3 regions of the Streptomyces sp. NPDC057137 genome follow, and region 2 is predicted to be linked to each of the others. Evidence: riboswitches for the same ligand, from Rfam matches in the RefSeq annotation. Region 2 holds a riboswitch; each other region holds the start of a gene.
What was found. A riboswitch is a leader RNA that binds a small molecule or an ion and turns the genes downstream of it on or off. The one in region 2 is predicted to bind thiamine pyrophosphate.

Region 1 (7,850 bases), on a different contig from region 2:
CGCTGGCCCGGCGGCGACGGCTCTGTGGGCATCCCCACCTGGTTCTACGGCCACGAACCGCCGAACGCCTTCGCCGGCCACATCGCGAAGTACTTCGCCAACGCGACCCGCGAGGACGGCCTGCTCGCCCGCTGCAACGCCGGCGTCATCTTCCTGCCCGGCGCCGCGGGCACCGTCCAGGAAGTCTTCGACAACGCGACGCCGAACTACTACGAGTCGCGCGGCGAACCGACGCCCATGGTCCTGGTCGACCGCGCGCACTGGACGGAGCGGCTGCCTGCCTGGCCGCTGCTCACGTCGTTGGCCCGGGAGCGCTCAATGGAATCGCGCATCGCGCTCGTCGACTCGGTGACCGAGGCTCCCGAGGCCCTGGCCCGGCTCTCGGGCTGACCGACCTGGCGTACGTGCCGGGTGACACCTCGTCAGTCCGCCCCGTTGTCGCCTGTCGGAGCTGTGCTCTCTTCGGCGTCGGCCGACTCCGGCTCTCTTTCGTCGAGGACCACCACGTCCTCGGCGGCGAAGGAGACCCCGACCGTCGCGCCCTCGTCGGGCACGTCGCGGAGGCCGCACTCCGCCTCCACCTCCGGCCCGTCCGTGGGGCGCAGCAGGACGGCGACGTGGCTGCCGCGGAAGGTGCGCGCGCCCACGGTGCAGCGAAGTCCGTACTCGGGGGCGCCAAGCCGGACTCCCGCAGGACGTACCAGCAGCGTGCGGGGGCCCTGGGGCGAGTCGGCGGGCACCGGGATCCTGCCCCAGGGCGTATCGGCGACGTCGCCGTGCACCGTGGCCGGCACGACGTTGTCGAAGCCCAGAAAGCGCGCCACGAACGCGGAGGCCGGGCGCTGCCAGACCTCCACCGGTGTGCCGGTCTGGACGACGTGTCCGTCGCGCATCACCACGACCCGGTCGGCGAGCGCGAACGCCTCGCCCTGATCGTGTGTGACAGCCAGCACCGTCGTGCCCAACTGCGCGAACACGCCGCGCAGTTCCACGACCAGGCGCTCGCGCAGACTGCGGTCGAGCTGGCCGAGCGGTTCGTCGAGCATGAGCAACCGGGGCCGGGGGGCGAGCGCCCGCGCCAGTGCCACACGCTGCTGCTCGCCGCCGGACAGCGTAGCGACGGCGCGGCGCTCGGCGCCCGGCAGGCCGACGAGGTCGAGCAACTCGGCGACACGTCGCCGCTGTTCGGCGCGCGGTTCGCCGCGCATGCGCAGTCCGAAGGCGACGTTGCCGCCGACGTCACGCTGCGGAAAGAGCTGGTGATCCTGGAACATCAGTCCGATGCCGCGCCGGTGCACCGGTACACCCGCCTGGTCGGTGCCCTCCAGCAGCACCCGTCCGGAGTCGGGCGGCTGCAGGCCGGCGACGACGCGCAGCAAGGTGGACTTGCCGCTGCCGCTCGGTCCCAGCACGCAGACGATCTCGTGCGCGGCCATCTCCAGATCCACCGCGTCGAGCGCCGTACGCCGCCCGAACCGTACGGTCACGTCCTCAAGAGCGAACAGGGCCATCAGAACTCTCCGGAACGGTCGGTACGGATACGTTCGAGCACCAGCAGCGAGACGGCGCACACCACCATCAGCACCGTGCTCAGCGCCATCGCCTGCCCGTAGTTGAGATCACCGGGCCGCCCCAGCAGCCGCGCGACGGCGACCGGCAGTGTCGGCCGGTCCGGTCGCGCGATGAAGACCGTGGCACCGAACTCGCCGAGCGAGACGGCGAAGGCGAATCCGGCGGCCACCAGCACCGCTCGGCGCACCATCGGCAGATCCACCTCCCGCCACACACGCAACGGCGAAGCACCGAGAACGGCGGCGGCCTCGCGCAACCGCCCGTCCACGGCGCGCAGTACGGGAAGCATGATCCGTACGACGAAGGGGACCCCCACCAATGCCTGGGCGAGCGGCACCAGGATCCACGACGCCCGCAGGTCCAGGGGCGGCTTGTCCAGCGTGATCAGGAACCCGAAGCCGACGGTCACGGCGGAGACGCCCAGCGGGAGCATCAGCAGCGCGTCGAAGCCCCGTACGAGGCGCCCCGCCCTGCGGGTGAGCGCGGCGGCCGCCAGCCCGCCCACGACCAGGGCGATGACCGTCGCCACCAGGGCGTAGCGCAGGGAGTTCCAGACCGCTTCCAGCGGCGGTACGAGGAACGTGCCGCCGCTCGCCTCCACCGAACGAAGTGCCCGGTAGTAGTCGAAGCCGTACCCGGCAGGGCCGTCGAGCGACCGCTCGATCAGCACGCCGAGGGGTAGCAGAATCAGAAGGAGGACGGTGCCGAGCACCCCGGCGAGCAGCGCCCACTGGCCGACTCCGCGCGGCCTGCGCGCCGTCTGCGCGGGGTCGACCAGTTTCAGGGCGGTCTCCCGCCTCCGTACGGTCCAGGCGTGCAGCGCCAGGACCGCGCCGACGGCGGCGAACTGCACCATCGTCAGAACGGCGGCGGTGGGCAGATCGAGCAGCTGCGCGGTCTGCCGGTAGATCTCCACCTCCAGCGTGGAGTAGGCCGGACCGCCCAGGATCTGGACGATGCCGAAGGAAGTGAAGGTGAAGAGAAAGACCATCAGCGCCGCGGCGGCTACGGCGGGGCCGAGCGCGGGCAGCGTGACGCGCCACCACGCCGCGAACCGCCCGGCGCCGAGCACTCGCGCGGCCTCTTCCTGACGTGGGTCGAGGCGGGCCCAGAGGCCCCCCACGGTGCGGACGACCACCGCGTAGTTGAAGAAGACATGCGCGAGGAGGATCGCCCATACCGTCGTGTCCGCCCGCACGCCCCACAGTTCGTCGAGCAGCCCGCCGCGCCCCAGCAGGGCGAGGAACGCCGTGCCGACAACGACGGTCGGCAGGACGAACGGCACGGTCACGACGGCGCGCAGCACCTCTTTGCCGGGGAACTGGAAGCGGGCGAAGACGTAGGCACCGGGGAGCGCGATCAGCAGGGTGAGGGCGGTGGAGACCGCAGCCTGCCACGTCGTGAACCAGAGCACCTGCCCGATGTCGGGCCGGCTCAGCACGTCGCCGAACCTGCCCCAGTGCCAGGAGCCGTCCGCCTTCAGCCCGCGGCCGACGATCGCGGCGACGGGGTAGGCGAAGAAGACCGCGAAGAAGGCGACGGGTACGGCCATGAGGCAGAGCCGTACGGCGCTCCCCCGGCGCCGTACGACGCGCGCCGCGCGCCCCGCTCCCCGGTCCCGTCGTCGGACGACGGGACCGGCGGCGGCAGCCTTACCCGTGGGCCTCTCGCCCTTCCGGGCGGCCTCCGCGCCTACTTGACGACGAGTGAGGACCACGACTGGATCCACTCGTCACGGTTCTTGGCTATCTTCTCCGGCGCCACCGTCTCCGGGTTGTCGACGACGGCGCCGTGGTCGGTGAAGAGCGCGGGCAGCTTCGCACCGTCGACGACCGGGTTCACGAACATGTTGAGCGGCATGTCCTCCTGGAAGGTCTTGCTCACCAGGAAGTCCAGCAGGGCCTTGCCGCCCGCCTCGTTCTTCGCCCCCTGGAGCAGGCCGGCGAACTCGATCTGGCGGAAGCAGGTGCCCGCGGCGACGCCGGTAGGCGCTTCCTTGGGCTGCGGGTCGGCGTACAGGACCTCGACAGGCGGGCTCGACGCGTACGAGACGACGAGCGGACGCTCCGCCTTCGCCTTCTTGCCGCCCGCCGAGCCGGAGAAGTCCTCGTTGTAGGCCTGTTCCCAGCTGTCGACGACCTGGACGCCGTTGGCCTTGAGCTTCTTCCAGTAGTCCTGCCAGCCGTCGTCCCCGTACGCGGCGACGGTGCCGAGGAGGAAGCCGAGGCCCGGTGAGGACTGCTCGGCGTTCTCGACGACGAGGAGGTCCTTGTAGGCGGGCTTCGTCAGGTCGGCGAAGGACTGCGGCGGGGCCAGTTTCTTGTCGGTGAAGTACTTCTTGTCGTAGTTGACGCAGATGTCGCCGGTGTCGACGGGGGTGACACGGTGCTTGGCGTCGTCGAGCCGTACGTCGGCGCGGACCTGGTCGAGTCCCTTCGCCTCGTACGGCGTGAACAGACCGTTGTCGAGAGCACGGGAGAGCAGGGTGTTGTCGACGCCGAAGAAGACGTCGCCCTGCGGCGAACCCTTGGTGAGGATCTCCTTGTTGAGCGCCTCGCCGGCCTCGCCGCTCTTGAGCACCTTGACGGTGTAGCCCGTCTGCTCGGTGAACTCCTTCAGTACGGAGTCCGAGGCGGCGAACGAGTCGTGGGCGACGAGCGTCACGCTCTTGGACTTCGCGCCGTCCGACGCCGTGGAGTCCTCGGATCCGCCGCCGCACGCGGCGAGCGTGGAGACCCCCAGCGCGGCGGCGACGGCGCCGACCGCCATCTTCTTCGTGGTACGCACTGAATTCCTCCTGGGATGTCCAGGAGAAGACGCGGCCCTGCCCCGCGCCGGCGAACCGGAGCAGGGCAGGGCGCAACAGCTTGAGTGATGACCGAACTTCCTACCCAGAATGACCTGGGCAAGGTTCAGAGGGTCTGCGACCGTGAGGCTCTTCTCGAGCCTCTGCCGCACTCTCAGCGCTGTGGCGCTCCCCTGTCGGAATATGTAATTCGTTCGAACCCCAGCGTACATGGGCCCCGACGGGGCCCCTTCGCCGCGCTCAGCGCTCCGTCGCCGCCAGCTGACCGCACGCTCCGTCGATCTCCTGGCCGCGGGTGTCGCGCACCGTCACGGGCACCCCGTGGGACGCGATGGCCTCGACGAAGGCCTTCTCGTCCTCGGGGCGTGAAGCGGTCCACTTGGAGCCGGGCGTCGGGTTGAGCGGGATCAGATTGACGTGCACCCGCTTGCCCTTGAGCAGCCGCCCCAGCAGATCGCCCCGCCACGCCTGGTCGTTGATGTCGCGGATCATGGCGTACTCGATGGAGATCCGGCGCCCCGACTTCTCGGCGTACTCCCAGGCGGCGTCCAGCACCTCCCGCACCTTCCAGCGGGTGTTGACCGGCACGAGGGTGTCACGCAGTTCGTCGTCGGGCGCGTGAAGCGAGACGGCGAGGCGGCACTTGAAGCCCTCGTCGGCGAATCGCAGCATCGCGGGCACCAGGCCCACCGTCGAGACGGTGATGCCGCGCTGCGAGAGGCCGAGACCGTCCGGCTCCGGGTCGGTCAGCCGACGGATCGACCCGACGACGCGGCGGTAGTTGGCGAGCGGTTCGCCCATGCCCATGAAGACGATGTTGGAGAGCCGGGCGGGGCCGCCGGGGACCTCGCCGTCGCGCAGCGCGCGCATACCGTCCACGATCTGGTGCACGATCTCGGCCGTGGACAGGTTGCGGTCGAGACCCGCCTGCCCCGTGGCGCAGAACGGGCAGTTCATGCCGCAGCCCGCCTGCGAGGAGATGCACATGGTGACCCGGTCCGGGTAGCGCATCAGGACGGACTCGACGAGCGTGCCGTCGTGCAGCCGCCACAGCGTCTTACGGGTGGTGTCGTCGTCACAGGAGATGTGCCGGACCACGGACATCAGGTCGGGCAGCAGCTCCGTGGCGAGCTTCTCGCGCGCGGCGGCCGGAATGTCCGTCCACTCGGCGGGGTCGTGCGCGAACCGCGCGAAGTAGTGCTGCGACAACTGCTTGGCGCGAAACGCCTTCTCGCCGAGCGCCGCCACGGCCTCGCGACGCTCCTCCGGCGTGAGGTCGGCGAGGTGCCTCGGCGGCTTCTTGGCGCCACGGGGCGCGACAAACGTGAGCTCTCCGGGATTGGGCGGTGCCATGAGCTGTTTTCTCCTCGGTACGACGAGGCCGGTGTTCCCCGCCGGCTGCGGGAGGGACATGGGCACACTGCCGGTGCCAGGAGACCTCATGTGACGGGCCCCGCGACCGCGGAGCGCAGTAAGGCCCGCCGTACGGGACGGCGGGCCTTACCAGGGTAACCGGTACGGATACGGCTCAGCCCGAGCCGACGAACACCACCAGCAGCAGCCACACCACCGGGGCCGTCGGCAGGAGCGAGTCGAGGCGGTCCATGATGCCGCCGTGACCGGGCAGCAGCGTGCCCATGTCCTTGATCCCGAGATCCCGCTTGATCATCGACTCGCCCAGGTCACCGAGCGTGGCACTGGCCGCGACGGCAAGACCGAGCAGCAGGCCCTGCCACCAGGTGCCGTCGTCGACGAGGAACTGCATGCACAGCGCGCCGGCCACCATGGCGAATCCCACGGCGCCGAACAGGCCCTCGCGGGTCTTGCCGGGGCTGATGCGCGGCGCCAGCTTGTGGCTGCCGAAGCGCCAGCCGATCGCGTACGCACCGGTGTCGCTGACGATGGTCAGCACCAGGAAGGTGAGCACGCGCCGTGCGCCGTCGTCCGCCGTGAGCATCATCGCGACGAACGTCGCCAGGAAGGGCACGTAGAACGTCGCGAAGACGCCCGCCGTCACGTCCTTGAGATAGCCCTCCGGCGGCTCCGTCATGCGCCAGGCGAGCACGGCGAGCGCGGTGAGGGCCGTGGCCACCCAGGCGCCTTCCGCGCCCCGTACGTACCCGGCGACGACCATCGCGGCGCCACCGACCGCGAGCGGGACGAGGGGCGCCTTGATGCCCTTCTTCTCGTCGAGCCGGGAGGTCAACTCCCACAGCCCGACGACGACCGCGACCACTATGACGCCGATGAAGACGGCCTTCACGACGAACAGCGACGCCACGATCACCGCGCCGAGCCCCACACCGACCCCTATGGCCGCGCGGAGGTCGCGGCCTGCCCGCTTCTTCGGCGGTGGTGGCGGAGGGGCGGACATGGGCTCCTGCGGCGTTTCGTCACGGAACAGGGGGCCGCCCGGCCGAGCAGCCCCCCGGTCGTCATCCTGGGCCCCGCCGCTCGCGGGTACGTCGGGCACGATGGGCATGGGCCGAGTCTGCTGTGCGTCAAGCTCATCGTATGCGGGACCCGCCGGGGCAGCCCCCTGGTCAGGCGGTCCCCAGTAGCCGGCGGTCGGCGGGGCCCCCCAGGAAGAGTCGTTCATCAGACCTCGAGCAGCTCGGCTTCCTTGTGCTTGAGCAGCTCGTCGACCTGGGCGACGTACTTCGCCGTCGTGTCGTCGAGCTCTTTCTCGGCGCGGCGCCCCTCGTCCTCGCCGACCTCGCCGTCCTTGATCAGCTTGTCGATCGTCTCCTTGGCCTTGCGGCGCACGGAGCGGATCGAGATCTTCGAGTCCTCCGCCTTGGTCTTGGCGACCTTGATGTACTCCTTGCGGCGGTCCTGCGTGAGCTCGGGGAACACCACCCGGATGATGTTTCCGTCGTTGCTCGGGTTCACTCCGAGGTCGGAGTCGCGGATGGCCTGCTCGATGTTGCGCAGCGCGCTCTTGTCGAACGGGGTCACCACCGCCATGCGCGGCTCGGGCACCGAGAACGAGGCCAGTTGGTTGATCGGGGTCAGGGCACCGTAGTAGTCCGCCACGATCTTGTTGAACATCGCCGGGTGCGCACGACCGGTGCGGATCGCGGCGAAGTCGTCCTTGGCGACCAGGACGGCCTTCTCCATCTTCTCCTCTGCTTCGAGGAGGGTCTCTTCGATCACCACTTGCTCCTGCGTGTCTTGAGTGGGCCCGGTGTGCTTACAGGGCCGGCGGAACCTGCGTCGCGTCTTCTTCCTGCACGGTGTCCGACCGGCAGGGCTTTGTCCATCCCCGTGCGGGGCAGCCCGAGTTCAGGCCCGGGTGCCCCGGTCGCTCACGAGCGTGCCGATCTTCTCACCCTTGACGGCGCGCGCGATATTGCCCTCCGTGAGGAGTTCGAAGACAAGGATCGGCAGCGCGTTGTCGCGGCAGAGAGTGACCGCCGTGGCGTCGGCGACCTTGAGGTTGCGGGTGATCACCTCGCCGTACTCCAGCGCG
Region 2 (7,850 bases):
GCAGGCGCGGGGGCGGCCCCCGCGAGCGGGCGCACGCCCGTCAGTACGCCTGGGGGTGACCTTTGGCCACAGCGACCACGTCAGCTGCCCCAACCCTGATCGGTTCGGTGCGACGTGCGCTGCGCCTGCTGGAGTCGGCCGGCGCCCATCCGAACGGCGCCCCGGCGAAACAGCTCGCGCGCGAGGCCGGTCTCCCCCTCCCCACCGCCTATCACCTGTTGCGGACCCTGACCCACGAGGGCTATCTCCGCCGGGAGAAGGGTGTGTTCTTCCTCGGGGAGGCGGTGGACCGCCTGGTGAGCGGTGCGGGCCCGCAGCTGGGCCGGGCCCGGCGCACCATGGCCGAATCGATGGAGCACTGCCGCGACCTGATCGGGGCGCCGGTGTATTTCGCGATCTACCGCGCGGGCGAGATCGAGATCGTCGCCGTGGCCGACAGCCCCGCCGCGCCCGCCGTCGCCGAATGGGCGGACTTCCGCGAGACCGCGCACGCGCACGCGATCGGCCAGTGTCTGCTGAGCCAGCTCGACGAGGACGCCCGCCGGGACCATCTGGACCGGCACCCCGTGGGCCCGCTCACCCCCTTCTCGGTCGCCGACCGGCGCACACTGCTGTCACGCCTCGCCGCCATGGGCCGTACGGGACCGGTGTTCGAGCGGCAGGAGTACGTGCTCGGCCAGGTCTGCGCCGCCGTACCGATCAGGGCCGGGTCGACGGTCGCGGCGCTCGCGACGTCCGTGCCGCTGCATCAGGAGGAAAGACTGCTTCCCGCTGTCGAACGGCTATGCAAAGAGATCGGAAACATGATCGGCTCGCTGGAATTCTCTATCAGTATCTGAAATATCACTCCTTGTGATCTGTTACTGCGTGCTGGACGATTAAGAAGAGGATCAAGGGGCATCAATACCGGACGTTTCACCCCTCAAACCCCCGAAATCACTCTGAATTTCTTACTCTCCGTAACTTTCCGTCATCCACTGCGGGGTACATGATGCGCGAGTTGGTTCAGGCCGAAGTCCTGATGAGTTTCCTGGTCTCCGAAGAGCTCTCATTCCGAATTCCCGTGGAACTCCGTTACGAGACGACGGACCCCTACGCGGTGCGAATGACGTTCCATCTGCCCGGCGACGCCCCGGTCACCTGGGCCTTCGGCCGCGAGCTGCTGGTCGACGGCATCAACGAACCCAGCGGCGACGGCGACGTGTACATCTCGCCGACCGAGCCCGAAGAACTCTCCGACGTCCACATCCGACTGCAGGTCGGCACCGAGCACGCCCTGTTCCGGGTCAGCGCACCGCCGCTGGTCGCCTTCCTCGACCGCACGGACCGGCTGGTCCCGCTCGGCCAGGAGATGGCCCTCGGGGACTTCGAGACCAACCTGGAGGAGACGCTCGGCCGCATCCTCGCGGAGGAGAACGCGGGCTGAGCGCCCGCCCCCGGCGCCTGCCCCCGAAGGGCTGGAGGGCTACGCCTTACGGCGCCGCCCACCTCCGCCGCGCGCCCGCAGACCCCGGAACGGCGCCCCGACAGACGCCTTCGACAGCGGTCCCGAGGATGCTCCCGACGGCCCGCCCGAGGGTGCCCCCGACGGCGCCCCCGTCGCGGTCTCCGTCGCCGATCCCCCCGACGCCCCCGGCCGGTCCGCCGACACCACCAGTGCCGCCAGCGCCGTGGTCACCGGCACCGACGCGACCAGACCGATCGACCCCACCAGGGTCCGTACGATCTCCTCGGCCACCAGCTCGCTGTTGGCCACCGTCCCCACACTCGACTCCGCGATCGTGAAGAGCAGCAGCAGCGGCAACGCCGCGCCCGCGTAGGCCAGTACGAGCGTGTTGACCACCGACGCGATGTGGTCGCGGCCGATCCGGATCCCCGCCCGGTAGAGCGCGCGGGGCCCCATGGTCGGATCCGCCTGACGCAGCTCCCACACCGCCGAGGTCTGGGTGACCGTCACATCGTCGAGCACGCCGAGCGATCCGATGATGATGCCCGCCAGCAGCAGACCGCTCATGTCGATCTCCGGATACAGACCGTGGATCAGTCCGGTGTTGTCGTCCGTGTTGCCCGTCAGACTCGCCCAGCCGATGAACAGCGAGCCCAGCAGCCCGATCAGCAGCAGCGAGATCAGCGTGCCGAGGACGGCCACCGACGTACGGGCCGTCAGACCGTGGCACAGATACAGCGCGATCAGCATGATGGCGCTCGCGCCGACGACCGCGACGATCAGCGGATTCGAGCCCTGGAGAATCGCCGGCAGGATGAACAGCGTCAGTACGGCGAACGAGATGACGAGCGCGACCAGCGCCATCAGCCCGCGCAGCCGGCCCACCACGATCACCGCGAGCGCGAAGATCCCGGCCAGCAGCGCCATCGGCATCGTGCGGTCCACGTCCGTGACCGAGTACTGCAGATCACGCGGCGCGTCGGGCGCGTAGGCGACGACGACGCCCTGTTTCACGTGAAACTGCCGGGGCGCGTCCGGCTGGACGACCTCGACGAACGTACGCCCCTTGTCCTTGCCGCTCGTCACCTCGACCGTCGCCTTCACACAGTCCCCGGTCTGCGCGCGCTGTGCCGCACGACCCTCCGGCGTCGACGTGTCGCCCGTCGGCGGGACCTGAGCGGCGTTCACGTCCTTGCAGTCGATCTGCTCGATCTTCACCACCCGGCCCTGCTCGGTCTGCCGGTCGAAGCCGACACCGGTGCGTTCGTGCGCCGGGGCGCCACCGGGCCAGAGCACGACGAGTCCGACAACGACGGCCGTCGCGAAGGGAATCAGCACCGCGGCGATGACCTTGCGCAGATGCTTGGAGACCGGCGCGGCCGGCCCGTGGCTGTGCGAGTGGCCATGCGTATCGGGTGTCTGCTGGGGTGAGGTCACCGACCGATCATCGCAAGAACGACGGAGGCCCCCTGTTCAGCACGCCCGACATCGCGTTAGCGTGGTGGTGCCTTTACACACGCGGGAGCTCGGAGCACCGGGCTGAGAGGACGCTGACTGTGGAGTTCCGGGGTTTCCCCGGATCCCTGAGCTGCGTCGACCGCCGAACCTGTTACCGGGTAATGCCGGCGTAGGGAGTAGGTCTCCATGACCGTTCAGGACACACACACGTCTGCCGCGCGATCCATCGGCTGGCACAAGGGGTACGTGGAAGGTTCACGCCCCGACCTCCGGGTGCCGGTCCGTCAGGTGCATCTCACCAACGGCAACGACGTAACGCTGTACGACACGTCGGGGCCGTACACCGACCCCACCGTCGAAACCGACGTACGGCGCGGGCTCGCACCGCTCCGGGAGAACTGGATCATCGGCCGCGGCGACACCGAGGAGTACGCGGGCCGCCCCGTCCGCCCCGAGGACGACGGCCTCAAGCACACCTCGCCCCGCGGCGGCCTCCTCCGGAGCGGAGCGACTGATCTACGGGGCCTCGACGCCGTCTTCCCCGGCCGCCCGCGCCAGCCGCGCCGGGGCCGCGACGGGCAGGCGGTGACCCAACTCGCGTACGCCCGGCGGGGCGACATCACTCCGGAGATGGAGTACGTCGCCATCCGGGAGAACGTGGCGCCCGAGGTCGTACGCGAGGAGATCGCGGCCGGCCGCGCCGTGCTGCCCGCCAACGTCAACCACCCCGAGATCGAGCCGATGATCATCGGCAAGCGGTTCCTGGTGAAGGTCAACGCCAACATCGGCAACTCCGCGGTCACTTCCTCCATCGAGGAGGAGGTGGACAAGATGACCTGGGCCACCAAGTGGGGCGCCGACACGGTCATGGACCTCTCCACCGGCCGCAACATCCACACCACCCGCGAGTGGGTGCTGCGCAACTCCCCCGTCCCCATCGGCACCGTGCCGCTCTACCAGGCGCTGGAGAAGGTCGACGGCAAGGCCGAGGAGCTGACCTGGGAGATCTACAAGGACACCGTCGTCGAACAGGCCGAGCAGGGCGTCGACTACATGACCGTCCACGCGGGCGTGCTGCTGCGCTACGTGCCGCTGACGGCCCGCCGCAAGACCGGCATCGTCTCGCGCGGCGGCTCGATCATGGCGGCGTGGTGCCTGGCGCACCACCGGGAGTCGTTCCTGTACGAGAACTTCGAGGAGCTGTGCGACATCCTCGCGGCGTACGACGTGACGTACTCCCTCGGTGACGGCCTGCGCCCCGGCTCGATCGCCGACGCCAACGACGAGGCGCAGTTCGCCGAGCTGCGGACGCTGGGCGAGCTGAACACCATCGCCAAGCGGCACAACGTGCAGACCATGATCGAGGGCCCCGGCCATGTCCCGATGCACAAGATCAAGGAGAACATCGACCTCCAGCAGGAGATCTGCGAGGAGGCGCCGTTCTACACGCTCGGCCCGCTGACGACGGACGTCGCCCCGGCGTACGACCACATCACCTCCGGCATCGGCGCCGCGATGATCGCCTGGTGGGGCACGGCGATGCTCTGCTACGTGACCCCCAAGGAGCACCTGGGCCTGCCGAACCGCGACGACGTGAAGACCGGCGTCATCACGTACAAGATCGCGGCGCACGCGGCGGATCTGGCCAAGGGGCATCCGGGGGCACAGGAGTGGGACGACGCGCTGTCGGACGCGCGGTTCGAGTTCCGCTGGGAGGACCAGTTCAATCTGGCGCTCGACCCGGACACGGCGCGGGAGTTCCACGACGAGACACTGCCCGCCGAGCCGGCGAAGACCGCGCACTTCTGCTCGATGTGCGGGCCGAAATTCTGTTCGATGAAGATCTCGCACGACATCCGGCGTGACCACGGCGGTTCGCAGGACGAGATCGAGGCGGGCATGGCGGCCAAGTCGAAGGAGTTCGCGGCGAGCGGCAACCGGGTCTATCTGCCGCTGGCGGACTGACCGGACGTATCGCATGGCGGAGAGGCCCCCGACCGGTCCCGGTCGGGGGCCTTCGTCGTGCCGTGCTCGTGCCGTGCCGTGCTCCGTAGGTCGTAGTCGGGACTCCCACCAAAGTGGTGGTTGGGGCCGTGAAAGGTGGGGACGGGCCGGAATCCCTTGTACCGGGACATGGGATACGTATCGGATGAGTCCCGTAGACGGCAGGCGGCAGAGCGCTCCACCGACATTCCCACCGTCCCGAGGGATTGACCGCATTGGCCACAGAAGCCGGCACCGGACAACCAACGCCCGCCCCCATCCCATCGGCATCGGCACCGCCGTCACCGGCGCCGCCGCACTCCGGACTGCTGCTCGGGATCCTGTCGTTGGCCGCCTTCATGGCCGGGCTCGATCTCTTCATCGTGAACGTCGGCTTCGACGCCATCGGCCGTGAGTTCGACGGCGCGTCGCTCGCGGACCTCTCCTGGGTCCTCAACGCCTACGCGATCGTCTTCGCCGCACTCCTGGTGCCCCTGGGACGGCTGTCCGACCGCTACGGCCGCAAGGCCGGATTCCTTCTCGGCGTAGCCCTCTTCACCCTGGCGTCCGCCGCCTGCGCCGTCTCGACGTCGCTGTGGCAGCTGGTCGCCTTCCGGGTGCTCCAGGCGGTCGGCGCCGCGGCGCTGACCCCCGCCAGCCTCGGTCTGCTGCTCTCGGCCTTCCCGCCGGACCGGCGGGCCGGCGCCGTACGGATCTGGTCGGCGAGCGCGGCGCTCGCGGCGGCGGCCGGGCCGGTCTTCGGCGGGCTGCTCGTCAGCGCGTCATGGCGGTGGATCTTCCTGGTGAACATCCCCATCGGCGTCCTCGCCCTGGTCGTGGCCGTACGTATCGTCCCCGACTCCAAGGAGGCGACGGTGACCCGGCTGCCCGATCTGCCGGGAGCCGCCCTGCTGACGGGTTCGATCGGGCTGCTGGCACTCGGCCTGGTGAAGATCAACGACTGGTCCGCGGTCCGGACGTCCGCCGTGCTGGCCGGCGCGGTCCTCGGGACCGCGGTGTTCTGGTTCCGGTCGCTGCGCCACGCCTCCCCGGTGATCGAACCGGCGCTGCTCCGGGTACGGGCCTTCGTCTGGTCCAACGTGACGGCGATCGCCTTCAGCGCGGCGTTCGCCGCGAACCTGCTCACCGCGATCCTGTGGATGCAGCAGGTGTGGCAGTACTCCGCGCTGCGTACGGGACTCGGGATCGCCCCGGGCCCGCTGATGGTCCCGCTGGCCGCGATCGTCGCCGCGAAGCTGGCGGCACGCGTCCCGGCGGGCCGGATGGTCGCCATCGGCTGTCTGCTGTGCACCGCCGGAGTGGTGCTGATGGCGGTGAGCATCGATCAGAGCCCGCACTACGCGAGCGAGTTGCTGCCCGGCTGGCTGGTGGGCGGCGTCGGGGTGGGCCTCGCGCTCCCCACGATCCTCGCGACCGCGACGACCGACCTGCCGGCCGCCCGGTTCTCCACGGGCAGCGCGGTGGTCAACATGAGCCGGCAGATCGGCAGCGTGCTGGGAATCAGCCTGCTGGTCGCGATCCTCGGCACTCCGCTCACCTACGACGCGACCCATGAGGCGTTCGTCCACGCCTGGATCGCGATCGGAATCTTCATGATGCTCGGCGCCGCGACCGCGTTCGGCATGACCTCGCGTCCTGCCGCCCGTGGCTCCCGGGCGCCGGCGAGCACGTAACCATCTCCTTCGAGAGGAAACGTCATGAGTACCAGCATCAATCTCGGCACGGGCGCCAACGGCGTCCTGGGCACCGACGGCCTCGTGAGTACGAGCAAGACGCGCGTCGTCTTCGTCGACTGTCTGCCCGCGCTCGCCCTCGGCCCGCAGCTCTCCCTCGCCCGCTTCGGCGAGATCGGCCTCGACCGGGCCACCCCCGACACCTTCGAGCGCTATCTGAACGACCTCGAACCGGGCACCGACGTGGCCGTCGCCTTCATCGGCGGCAGCGGCTCCTCGGCACCGGCGGCGGTCCGGAGCCTGCGCGGCATGCGCGGCTTCGCCAAGACCCGGGTGTACGTGGTCGGCGAAGGCGCCGGCGGCCAAGTACCCGGCTGGGCCGAGGTGCACGACGTCGAGGACATCATCGCCCCGGCCTCCTTCGACGGGTTCGGATTCGCCGACACCGTGGAGATAGGCATGCGGGCCCACGGCTCGCTGATCCTCGACCCGCTCTACACCGACTTCTACCTCGACATGACGTGGAACAAGATCTTCGACTGGTTCGAGACCACCCGCTGGGACTGGCGTGAGCTGGAACTCGACAAGCTCAACCCCGAGCTGATGAGCGCCGAGGAGGTCGACTTCCTCACCGAGGCGGCGATCATCGAATTCGGCACCCTGCCGGGCGCGCACAACTTCCTGCGCGAGTGGGAGGGCGAGACCAGCTTCTCGTCCTGGGCGCTCAGCTGGGGCGCCGAGGAGGCGCGGCACTCGCTCGTACAGGCGCGCTGCCTGGAGAAGCTGGGCGTCAAGGTCCGCTCCAAGCACGCGCTGTACAAGCGCGAGCCGTACCCGATGGGCGACACCCGCGTCGGCACCCTGATGATGAACATCATCTCCGAGGCACGCGCCGCCGAGCTCTATCGCGCGCTCGCCGCCGAGACCAAGGAGCCCGTGGTCCGGGGCATCTGGAAGCTCCTCGGCCGTGACGAGTCCCGGCACGCCCGCGCGTTCTACGTCTTCACGCAGGAGCTGTGCGACGGCAACCGGGAGAGCCAGATCGCCGCGCTCAAGATGGCGTACGTCTGGCTGGCCGACCGCAGCGACGGACTCAAGCACCCGGCCGGGCACTTCTACCCGCACTCGACGTCCGCGAAGGGCGTCCGGCGTATCGAGACGATCCAGGCGGGCGCCACCGACGCGGCCGACGGCAAGGTGCTGTCGATGGTGCGACGGCTGGTCGAGGACGACTCGATCGAGTCGTCGAAGGACGTCAAGCGCAAGCT
Region 3 (7,850 bases), on a different contig from region 2:
GCGAGCACCGGATCGTCGTTCGTGTACGGCAGGACGGTGAAGCCGTCGTCCACCAACGTCTCGGCGGCGTCGAGCAGTTCGATCGGGTCCGGCAGCAACGTCCGTTCGTCGGCCACCACTTCGAGCTTGATCCAGTCGGTGCCCAGCGCCTCCCGCGCGAGACGGGCGGTGAGGACAGCCTCGCCCGCGGTGAAGCAGCCCGCCGTGTTCGGCAGGACCCGGATGCCCAGCCGGTCGAGCACGGACAGGACGGAGCCGTGCACGGTGGGGTCCAGCCGGCGCATGGCGACGGTGGTGAGTTCGGTGCCCGACGCGATCAGGGACCGTTCCAGTACGTCGAGGCTGGGCGCGCCGCCCGTACCCATGATGAGGCGGGAGTCGAGGACGGAGTCGCCGATGACGAGCCGGTCGTCGGACATCGGGCTCAGCCTCCTTGGACGGCGGTGAGGACTTCGACGCGGTCGCCGTCGGACAGGGTGGTGGCCGACCAGCGCCCGCGCGGGACGACGGTCTCGTTGAGCGCGGCGGCGACGCCCGACGGGGCGGGCGTGAGGGTCGCGACGAGGACGTCGAGGGTGACGGGGCCGGCGAGGACCCGGGCCTCACCGTTCACCGAGACGGTCACGGATCCCCGCGCGGACGAATGCGTGGTGTCGGTCATGCGTGCTGCTCCTGACCTACGGAGACGGCGGGGGAGAAGCCCGGCGAGGAGCCGGGCGCGAAGCCGGGGGAGAAGCGGCCCGGTGTGAAGGGCCGCGCGTCGTCGGGCAGTTCGCCCGTCGTGAGCACGGTCGCCATCACCTGACCGGTGACGGGCGTCAGAAGCACCCCGTTGCGGTGGTGCCCGGTCGCCAGATGAAGCCCCGGCAGGGCGGTCGGCCCGAGCAGCGGGGCGTTGTCCGGCGAGGTCGGCCGCAGCCCGGCACGGGTCTCGGTGAGCGGCAGTTCGGTGATGCCGGGAAGGAGTTCGTGGGCGTCGCGCAGCAGTTCGTACACCCCGCCCGCCGTCACCGTCGTGTCCCAGCCGAGTTCCTCGCTCGTGGCGCCCACGACCAGCTCGCCGTTCTCGCGCGGCACCAGATAGATGTGGCTGCCGCGGACCTCGGCCCGCAGCGTCCTGGACAGGAACGGCGCGTACGGGCGTGGCACCGTCAGCCGCAGAACCTGGCCCTTCACGGGGCGTACCGGTGGCAGGACGTCGTCCGGCACGCCCGCGAGCTGCCCGCTGAGGCTGCCCCCGGCGATGACGACCTGGTCGGCGCCGAGTTCGGCGCCGCCGCCGACGGCGACCCCGGCGGCCCGGTCCCGGACCACCCGCAGACGCTCGGCCCAGGCCCGGTGGAAGACCACCCCCGCCCGCTCACAGGCCGTCACCAGGGCGGCCGCGAGCCGGCGCGGGTCGATCTGATGGTCGCCGTCGACCCGCAGACCCCCGCGCACCCCCGGGGCGAGCATCGGCTCCAGCCGCCGGCACTCGCGGCCGGTGAGCCACTCCGACTCCAGACCCGACCTCCTTTGGAGGGCATGGAGTTCACGCAGCTGCGCCCGGTCGTCGGTGTCGAGGGCGACCGCGAGCGTGCCGCAGACGCGGTAGCCGGTGTCCTGGCCGGAGACCGACTCCAACTCGGCGACGAAGTCGGGGTAGAGCCCCGCGGAGGCGATGTTCAGCCCCAGCAGGGTCTGTTCGCCGTGGTCGAGTTCGCTGACGGCGGCGAGCATTCCGGCGGCGACCTGCGCGGCGCCGCCGCCCGGCTCCGGATCGACGACGGTGACGCCGAGTCCGCGCTGCGCCGCCCGCCAGGCGGTGACGAGGCCGATGATCCCGCCCCCGACGACGAGGACGTCGGTATGAGATGACCGCATGGGCGTCCAGCTCCTCCCTTCGCCGGCATGACCCGGATCAGGTTCGTACGGTCGGAGGCCGTGTCAGCCTCCCTCTCAGCCCGCTGCGTGCGGGCTCCCGCGAGGTGTGAAGTCTCTTGTTCGCTACTGCCGATAAGTGCTTCGGGAGTCAGCGTAACCCCCTGTCCCCGCGCCCTGTAAGGGAGTCGTCGTCCCGGCCGGGTCCTTAAGGTGATCGGGTGAGCGAGCAGCGGAAGCAGACGGACGAGCGGCGCACCGTCGTCGTCGGCGCGGGTATGGCGGGTGTGCAGACCGCCGTGGCACTGCGCGAACTGGGCCACGACGGCCCCGTCACCCTCATCGGCGCCGAGCGGCACCAGCCCTACGACCGGCCCCCGCTCTCGAAGGCCGTCCTCCTGGGGACGGCGGAGAGTTCGGCCTTCGACGTGGACTTCGAAGCGCTCTCCGTGGAACTGCGGCTGGGTCTCGAAGTGACCGGTGTGCGTCCCGGGGACCGGGAGTTGGACACGGAGGCGGGGCCGGTTCCGTACGACGTGCTCGTCATCGCCACCGGCGCCGAGCCGATCACACTGCCGGGCGCCGAGGGCGTGCCCGGTGTCCATCTGCTGCGCACCCTGGACGACGCGGCGCGGCTGCGCCCCGTCCTGGACCGCGGGCGGCACATCGTCGTGGTCGGCGCGGGCTGGATCGGCGCCGAGTTCACCACCGCGGCCAGGGAGGCCGACTGCGCGGTGACCGTCGTCGAGGCCGCGGGCCGTCCCCTCGCCGGCGCCCTGCCCGCCGAGGTCGCCACTCCGATGGCGCACTGGTACGCGGAGAGCGGCGCCGAACTCCTCACCCACGCGCGCGTGGCAGCCGTGGAACCCGGCACGGTGGTCCTCGCCGACGGCCGCGAGCTGGCGGCGGACGCGGTGGTCGTGGGCATCGGCGCCAGACCCGCCACGGCCTGGCTGGCGGGCTCCGGCATCGTGACGGGCCCCGAGGGCGCCGTCACGGCCGACGACCGGCTGCGCGCCTCACAGCCCGGCGTGTACGCGGTCGGGGACTGTGCCTCGTTCCCCTCGGCCCGCTACGGCGAGCGGCTGATGGTGCACCACTGGGACAACGCGCTCCAGGGGCCACGTACGGTCGCCGCCGACATCGTCGGGGAGTCGCACGAGCCGTACGACCCGGTCCCGTACTTCTGGTCCGAGCAGTTCGGCCGCTTCGTGCAGTACGCGGGCCATCACGCGCGGGCCGACACCCTGCTGTGGCGCGGCGACCCGGCGAGCGCCGCCTGGTCGGTCCTCTGGCTGCGTGACGGGGCGCTGGTGGCGCTGCTGGCCGTCGGCAGGCCGCGCGATCTGGCGCAGGGCCGCAAGCTCGTCGCGTCGGGCGCCCGGATCGACACGGAGCGTGCCGCCGACCCCGCCGTACCGCTCAAACTGACGGCCCTCTGACCCGGCTCGGCTTCCGACTGTCAGTCCGGGATGGCAGGCTTGTCCTGTGACTGAGATTGACGCAAAGATCGATGCTCTCGTCCCTGCCTGGCTCCACCTGCCCGATATCGCCGAAATGCTCGATATCGAGGTGACGCGTGTACGCCAGCTCGTCAAGGAAGGCACGCTGATCGCCGTGCGCCGCGGTGAGAACCGCGCGCTCCAGGTGCCGGCCGCCTTCATCGACGGCGACAAGGTGGTCAAGGGCCTCGCGGGGACCCTGACGCTCCTGAGGGACGACAGCTTCACCGACGAAGAGATGCTCGAGTGGCTCTTCACTCCCGACCCGTCCCTGCCGGGCACGCCCGCGCAGGCCCTCAGCGAGAATCGCGGTACGGAGGTGAAGCGCCGCGCACAGGCGCTCGCCGTCTGAGCCCTGTCCGGCCGTGGGCGGGGCGGGGCCCCGGGCGCGCACCGCCGGGCCCCACCCCCAGATACGACAGATACCGATCTCGATCCGACGGGGGAGACCCGCATGCCCGCAGCGCCCGGTGCGCCCAGCGCACTCGATCTGCTGTCCGACGCCCGGCTCTATCTGTGCACGGACGCGCGGAAGCGGCAGGGGGATCTCCCCGAGTTCCTGGACGCCGTCCTCACCTCCGGTGTGGACATCGTGCAGCTGCGTGACAAGGGCATGGAGGCGGCCGAGGAGCTGGAGCACCTCCAGGTCTTCGCCGACGCCTGCCGGCGCCACGGCAAGCTCCTCGCCGTGAACGACCGGGCCGACGTGGCGCACGCCATCGGCGCGGACGTGCTGCACCTGGGCCAGGGCGACCTGCCCGTCTCCGCCGCCCGCGCCATCCTCGGTACGGACCTGCTGATCGGCCGCTCCACACACTCCGAGGCCGAGGCGATGGCGGCGGCCGGCGAGCCCGGCGTGGACTACTTCTGCACCGGGCCCTGCTGGCCCACCCCCACCAAGCCCGGCCGGCCCGCCCCGGGCCTCGACCTCGTGCGGTACGCCGCGTCGCTGGCCACCCGGCGCCCGTGGTTCGCGATCGGCGGGATCGACGCGGGCAACCTCGACGAGGTGCTGGACGCCGGGGCCCGCCGGGTCGTGGTCGTCCGGGCCCTCACGGAGGCGGACGATCCGGCCACGGCGGCCGCCGGCCTCGCGAAGCGTGTCCGCGACCGGGTCGCCTGACGTCCCGGGCGTCCTCGCCGGCCCCGGCCGGAGTCCGTACCGCATGTCCGTACCGCATGTCCGTACCGCCCGAAGGATGGGCGGGGATGGTGTGAAACGGACAAAATCTCTTGCTCTGGTTGGGTGATCGCCACACCCCTCGATAACCTTTCGGTATGGCCCTCGGAGCAGCTTCGATCAGGACGGATCACGCCCGTACGGTGCGTGACCTGCTCGCGACCGGCGAGTTGTCGTATTCGTTCGAATTCTGGGCGCCCAAGACGGCGAAGGGCGAGCGGAACCTCTGGAACGCGCTGCGCCGGATCGAGGCCGTCGCCCCGAACTTCGTCTCGGTGACCTACGGCGCGGGCGGCTCCACCCGCGCGGGCACGGTCAAGGCGACCCAGCGCATCGCCTCCGACACCACGCTCGTCCCGGTCGCCCACCTCACCGCCGTGGACCACTCGGTGGCCCAGCTGCGCAACATGATCGGCCAGTACGCGGATGCCGGGATCAGGAACATCCTCGCCGTGCGCGGCGACCCGCCCGGCGACCCGAGGGGCGAGTGGGTCAAGCACCCCGAGGGCGTGGAGTACGCGGCCGATCTGGTCCGGCTGATCAAGGAGTCCGGCGACTTCTGCGTCGGCGTCGCGGCCTTCCCCGAGATGCACCCGCGCTCCACCGAATGGGAGAGCGACGTCCGGCACTTCGTGGCCAAGTGCCGCGCGGGCGCCGACTACGCGATCACCCAGATGTTCTTCGACCCCGAGGACTATCTGCGGCTGCGCGACAAGGTGTCGGCCGCCGGCTGCGACACTCCGATCATCCCGGAGATCATGCCGATCACGAACGTCCGGCAGCTGGAGCGCTTCTCGCAGCTCAGCAACGCGGTCCTGCCCCCGGCGCTGAAAGAACGGATCCTCTCCGTCAAGGACGATCCCGCCGCTGTACGCTCCATCGGTATCGAGTACGCGACGGAGTTCTGCGCGACGCTGCGCGCGGAGGGTGTCCCCGGACTCCACTTCATTACACTCAACAACTCCACGGCGACGCTCGAAATTTACAAGAATCTCGGACTGCACGAGCAGTCGTGACCGGTCGTACCCGCCCCGCGCCGGGGCGGTGACCGCAGGAGAGGGGCGGGCATGGGCTGGACGGTCCTCTACATCGCGTTCGGCATCGTCGCGCTGTGGCTGCTGGGCGAAGTACTCCTCCAGTACAAGGCGCGGCTCCGTTGGCGACTTCTCGCCTTCACGGGTTTCGTCGGCGTGGTGCTGGGTGTCCTGCTCGCCTCCGTCCTGGTCATCGCGGTCGGCGCGATCGCGTTCGCGGTCGGCCAGACCTATGTGACGCTGTCGTTCCGGCGCGGCTTCTCCACCGGCTGGGCGATCGGCGGCAGCCCCGGCGCGAGCCGCCGCCGCAGGGCCGGCGCCGGTGAGGCCGAGACACGCGAACCGAGCCTGGAAGTCTCGGACTTGGAGTACCAGCCCGTCGCGGCCGTTCCCGAGGACCTCGCGGGTCCTGTCCCCGACGAGCCCCCGTACGCCGCGTCCGTCTACGAGCCGGAGCCGATGCCCGACGAGACCGGGCAGTACGGCGTGTACAGCGACGCCGCCTACCAGGCGACCCAGTACGGCAACTACGACCCGTACGCCGGTTACGACACATCCACGGGCCAGGACTCCTACGCCGGCCAGGGCCAAGGCCAGGACCAGCACGCGTACGGCGCGACCGACGCCTACGGTGCCACGGACCCCTACGCGAGCCAGGGCCAGGACGTGTACGGCGCGCAGGACGGCTACGCCGGTCAGCAGGACGCGTACGCGGGCCAGGGCGGCCAGTACGACTACGGCACCGGCCAGCAGCAGTACGCCGCCTACACCGACCCGTACAGCGGCGCGACCACCGACGGCGACTCCTACGGCTCGTACGACAGTTACGGCGGCCAGCAGCAGTACGCGGACCCCTACGCCGACCCGAACGGTCAGACCGGCCAGCCGGTGTACGGCGCGGACACGCCCCCCGGCGGCGTCTGGGTCCCGCAGCAGCGCGAGGGCGAGAACGTCCCCCCGATGCCGCAGCAGGAGCCCCGGAGCTACGGCTACGACCCCAACCAGGACGAGCAGCAGTACCGCTACTGACCGCTCCTGACGGTCGCTCAACTCCCGCCATGTGTTCGCGAGTTCACCCGGCCGCGCCGTGGCTCAGCGCGAGCCGCGGAAGTCCGCCCCCTCGACGATCAGCCCGGCGACCAGCGCCCCGGACATCCCCGCGTGCGCCAGCCCACCGCCCGGGTGCGCCTCGCCGCCGACGAGATGGAGACCGGGCAGCCGCGTGGTGTTCGCCGGACGCAGCAGCCGGCCACCGGCGCCCGCCAGCGACGGCGCGGGCACCGAACCGCCCCGCGCCCCGGTCGTGGCCGCCGTGTCGGCCGGCGTACGGATCTCCCGCCGGCACAGCCGCTCCCGCAGCTCGGGCACGGCGGCGCAGGCCGCCTCCACCAGCACATCGGCGTAGCGCTCACGCAGCCCGGCGTCCGTCCAGTCCACCGGGCCGTGCGGTGCGACGGTCGCCGTGAGGGTGACCGCCTCGTGCCCGTCGTCCGGACGCGTCGTCGGGTCGTCGGGCCGCAGCACCGTGACCGTGGGCCGCTCCGCCGTCCGCCCCGAGAACACGGCGCCGGCCTCGTCGCCCCGGGCGGGGGAGTGGACCACCGTACGGTGCGCCGTGCCGTCCGGCCTGCCGCCACGGAGGGCCAGCAACACTGTGAACCTGCCCGGGACCGACGGCGTCCCGACACCCGCGCCCCCGCCCCCGCCCCTGGGCCGTACGTCGCCGTCCCGCCACAGTTCCTCGCCCACCAGGGCGGCGGGAGCCGTGCCCGCCACCACGTGGTCCGCCTCGACGACCGTGGCGGCGCCGACGGACGGCCCCGGCGCCAGCTCGACACCGGCCGCGCGGCCGTCCTTCTCGACGATCCGGGTCACATCGGCGTGGAAGACGAACTCCACCCTGCGCGCCAGGCACCGCTCGTACACCGCGTGCGCCAGCGCCCGCATCCCGCCCTGTACGTACCAGCTGCCGAAGGTCTGCTCCATGTACGGCAGCAGCGCGGCGCCCGCCGGGGTGTGCCGCGGATCGAGTCCGTACGACAGGGCGTACCCCTCGAACAGCGCGGCCAGCCGAGGATCGCCCAGCTCCTGGGCCCCCACCTCGGCGACGGTGCCCGCCAGCCGGGGCCCGCGCAGCAGCCTCCGCTGCCGCACGGCCGGATACGGATCGCGCCCCAGCACCTGCCAGTCGTCGCGCAGCGGCTCCTCCAACAGAGGCCGCCGCGACCGGTCCCAGGCGTCCCGCGCCCGGCCGAGGAAGTCGCCCCACCGCTC

Region 1: another riboswitch for thiamine pyrophosphate. It lies ahead of ACFT9I_RS17195 (thiamine ABC transporter substrate binding subunit); the one in region 2 lies ahead of thiC (phosphomethylpyrimidine synthase ThiC).
Region 3: another riboswitch for thiamine pyrophosphate. It lies ahead of thiO (glycine oxidase ThiO); the one in region 2 lies ahead of thiC (phosphomethylpyrimidine synthase ThiC).

Annotation. Positions count from the first base shown of each region.
Region 1 covers NZ_JBHUUW010000018.1:31,302-39,151, reverse strand. Annotated here, with positions in the region: gene ACFT9I_RS17210 (LOG family protein) at 1-390, shown strand, start outside; gene ACFT9I_RS17205 (ABC transporter ATP-binding protein) at 423-1,505, opposite strand; gene ACFT9I_RS17200 (ABC transporter permease) at 1,511-3,124, opposite strand; gene ACFT9I_RS17195 (thiamine ABC transporter substrate binding subunit) at 3,265-4,359, opposite strand; TPP riboswitch at 4,439-4,563, opposite strand; gene rlmN (23S rRNA (adenine(2503)-C(2))-methyltransferase RlmN) at 4,619-5,731, opposite strand; gene ACFT9I_RS17185 (phosphatidate cytidylyltransferase) at 5,907-6,977, opposite strand; gene frr (ribosome recycling factor) at 6,977-7,534, opposite strand; gene pyrH (UMP kinase) at 7,664-7,850, opposite strand, start outside.
Region 2 covers NZ_JBHUUW010000007.1:170,182-178,031, forward strand. Annotated here, with positions in the region: gene ACFT9I_RS09030 (IclR family transcriptional regulator) at 108-839, shown strand; gene ACFT9I_RS09035 (SsgA family sporulation/cell division regulator) at 992-1,426, shown strand; gene ACFT9I_RS09040 (YibE/F family protein) at 1,466-2,884, opposite strand; TPP riboswitch at 2,956-3,098, shown strand; gene thiC (phosphomethylpyrimidine synthase ThiC) at 3,092-4,870, shown strand; gene ACFT9I_RS09050 (MFS transporter) at 5,125-6,582, shown strand; gene ACFT9I_RS09055 (ferritin-like domain-containing protein) at 6,607-7,850, shown strand, end outside.
Region 3 covers NZ_JBHUUW010000106.1:9,096-16,945, forward strand. Annotated here, with positions in the region: gene ACFT9I_RS38510 (thiazole synthase) at 1-419, opposite strand, end outside; gene thiS (sulfur carrier protein ThiS) at 425-661, opposite strand; gene thiO (glycine oxidase ThiO) at 658-1,863, opposite strand; TPP riboswitch at 1,860-1,974, opposite strand; gene ACFT9I_RS38525 (NAD(P)/FAD-dependent oxidoreductase) at 2,139-3,302, shown strand; gene ACFT9I_RS38530 (Rv2175c family DNA-binding protein) at 3,349-3,714, shown strand; gene thiE (thiamine phosphate synthase) at 3,817-4,485, shown strand; gene metF (methylenetetrahydrofolate reductase [NAD(P)H]) at 4,641-5,558, shown strand; gene ACFT9I_RS38545 (hypothetical protein) at 5,610-6,605, shown strand; gene ACFT9I_RS38550 (phytoene desaturase family protein) at 6,669-7,850, opposite strand, start outside.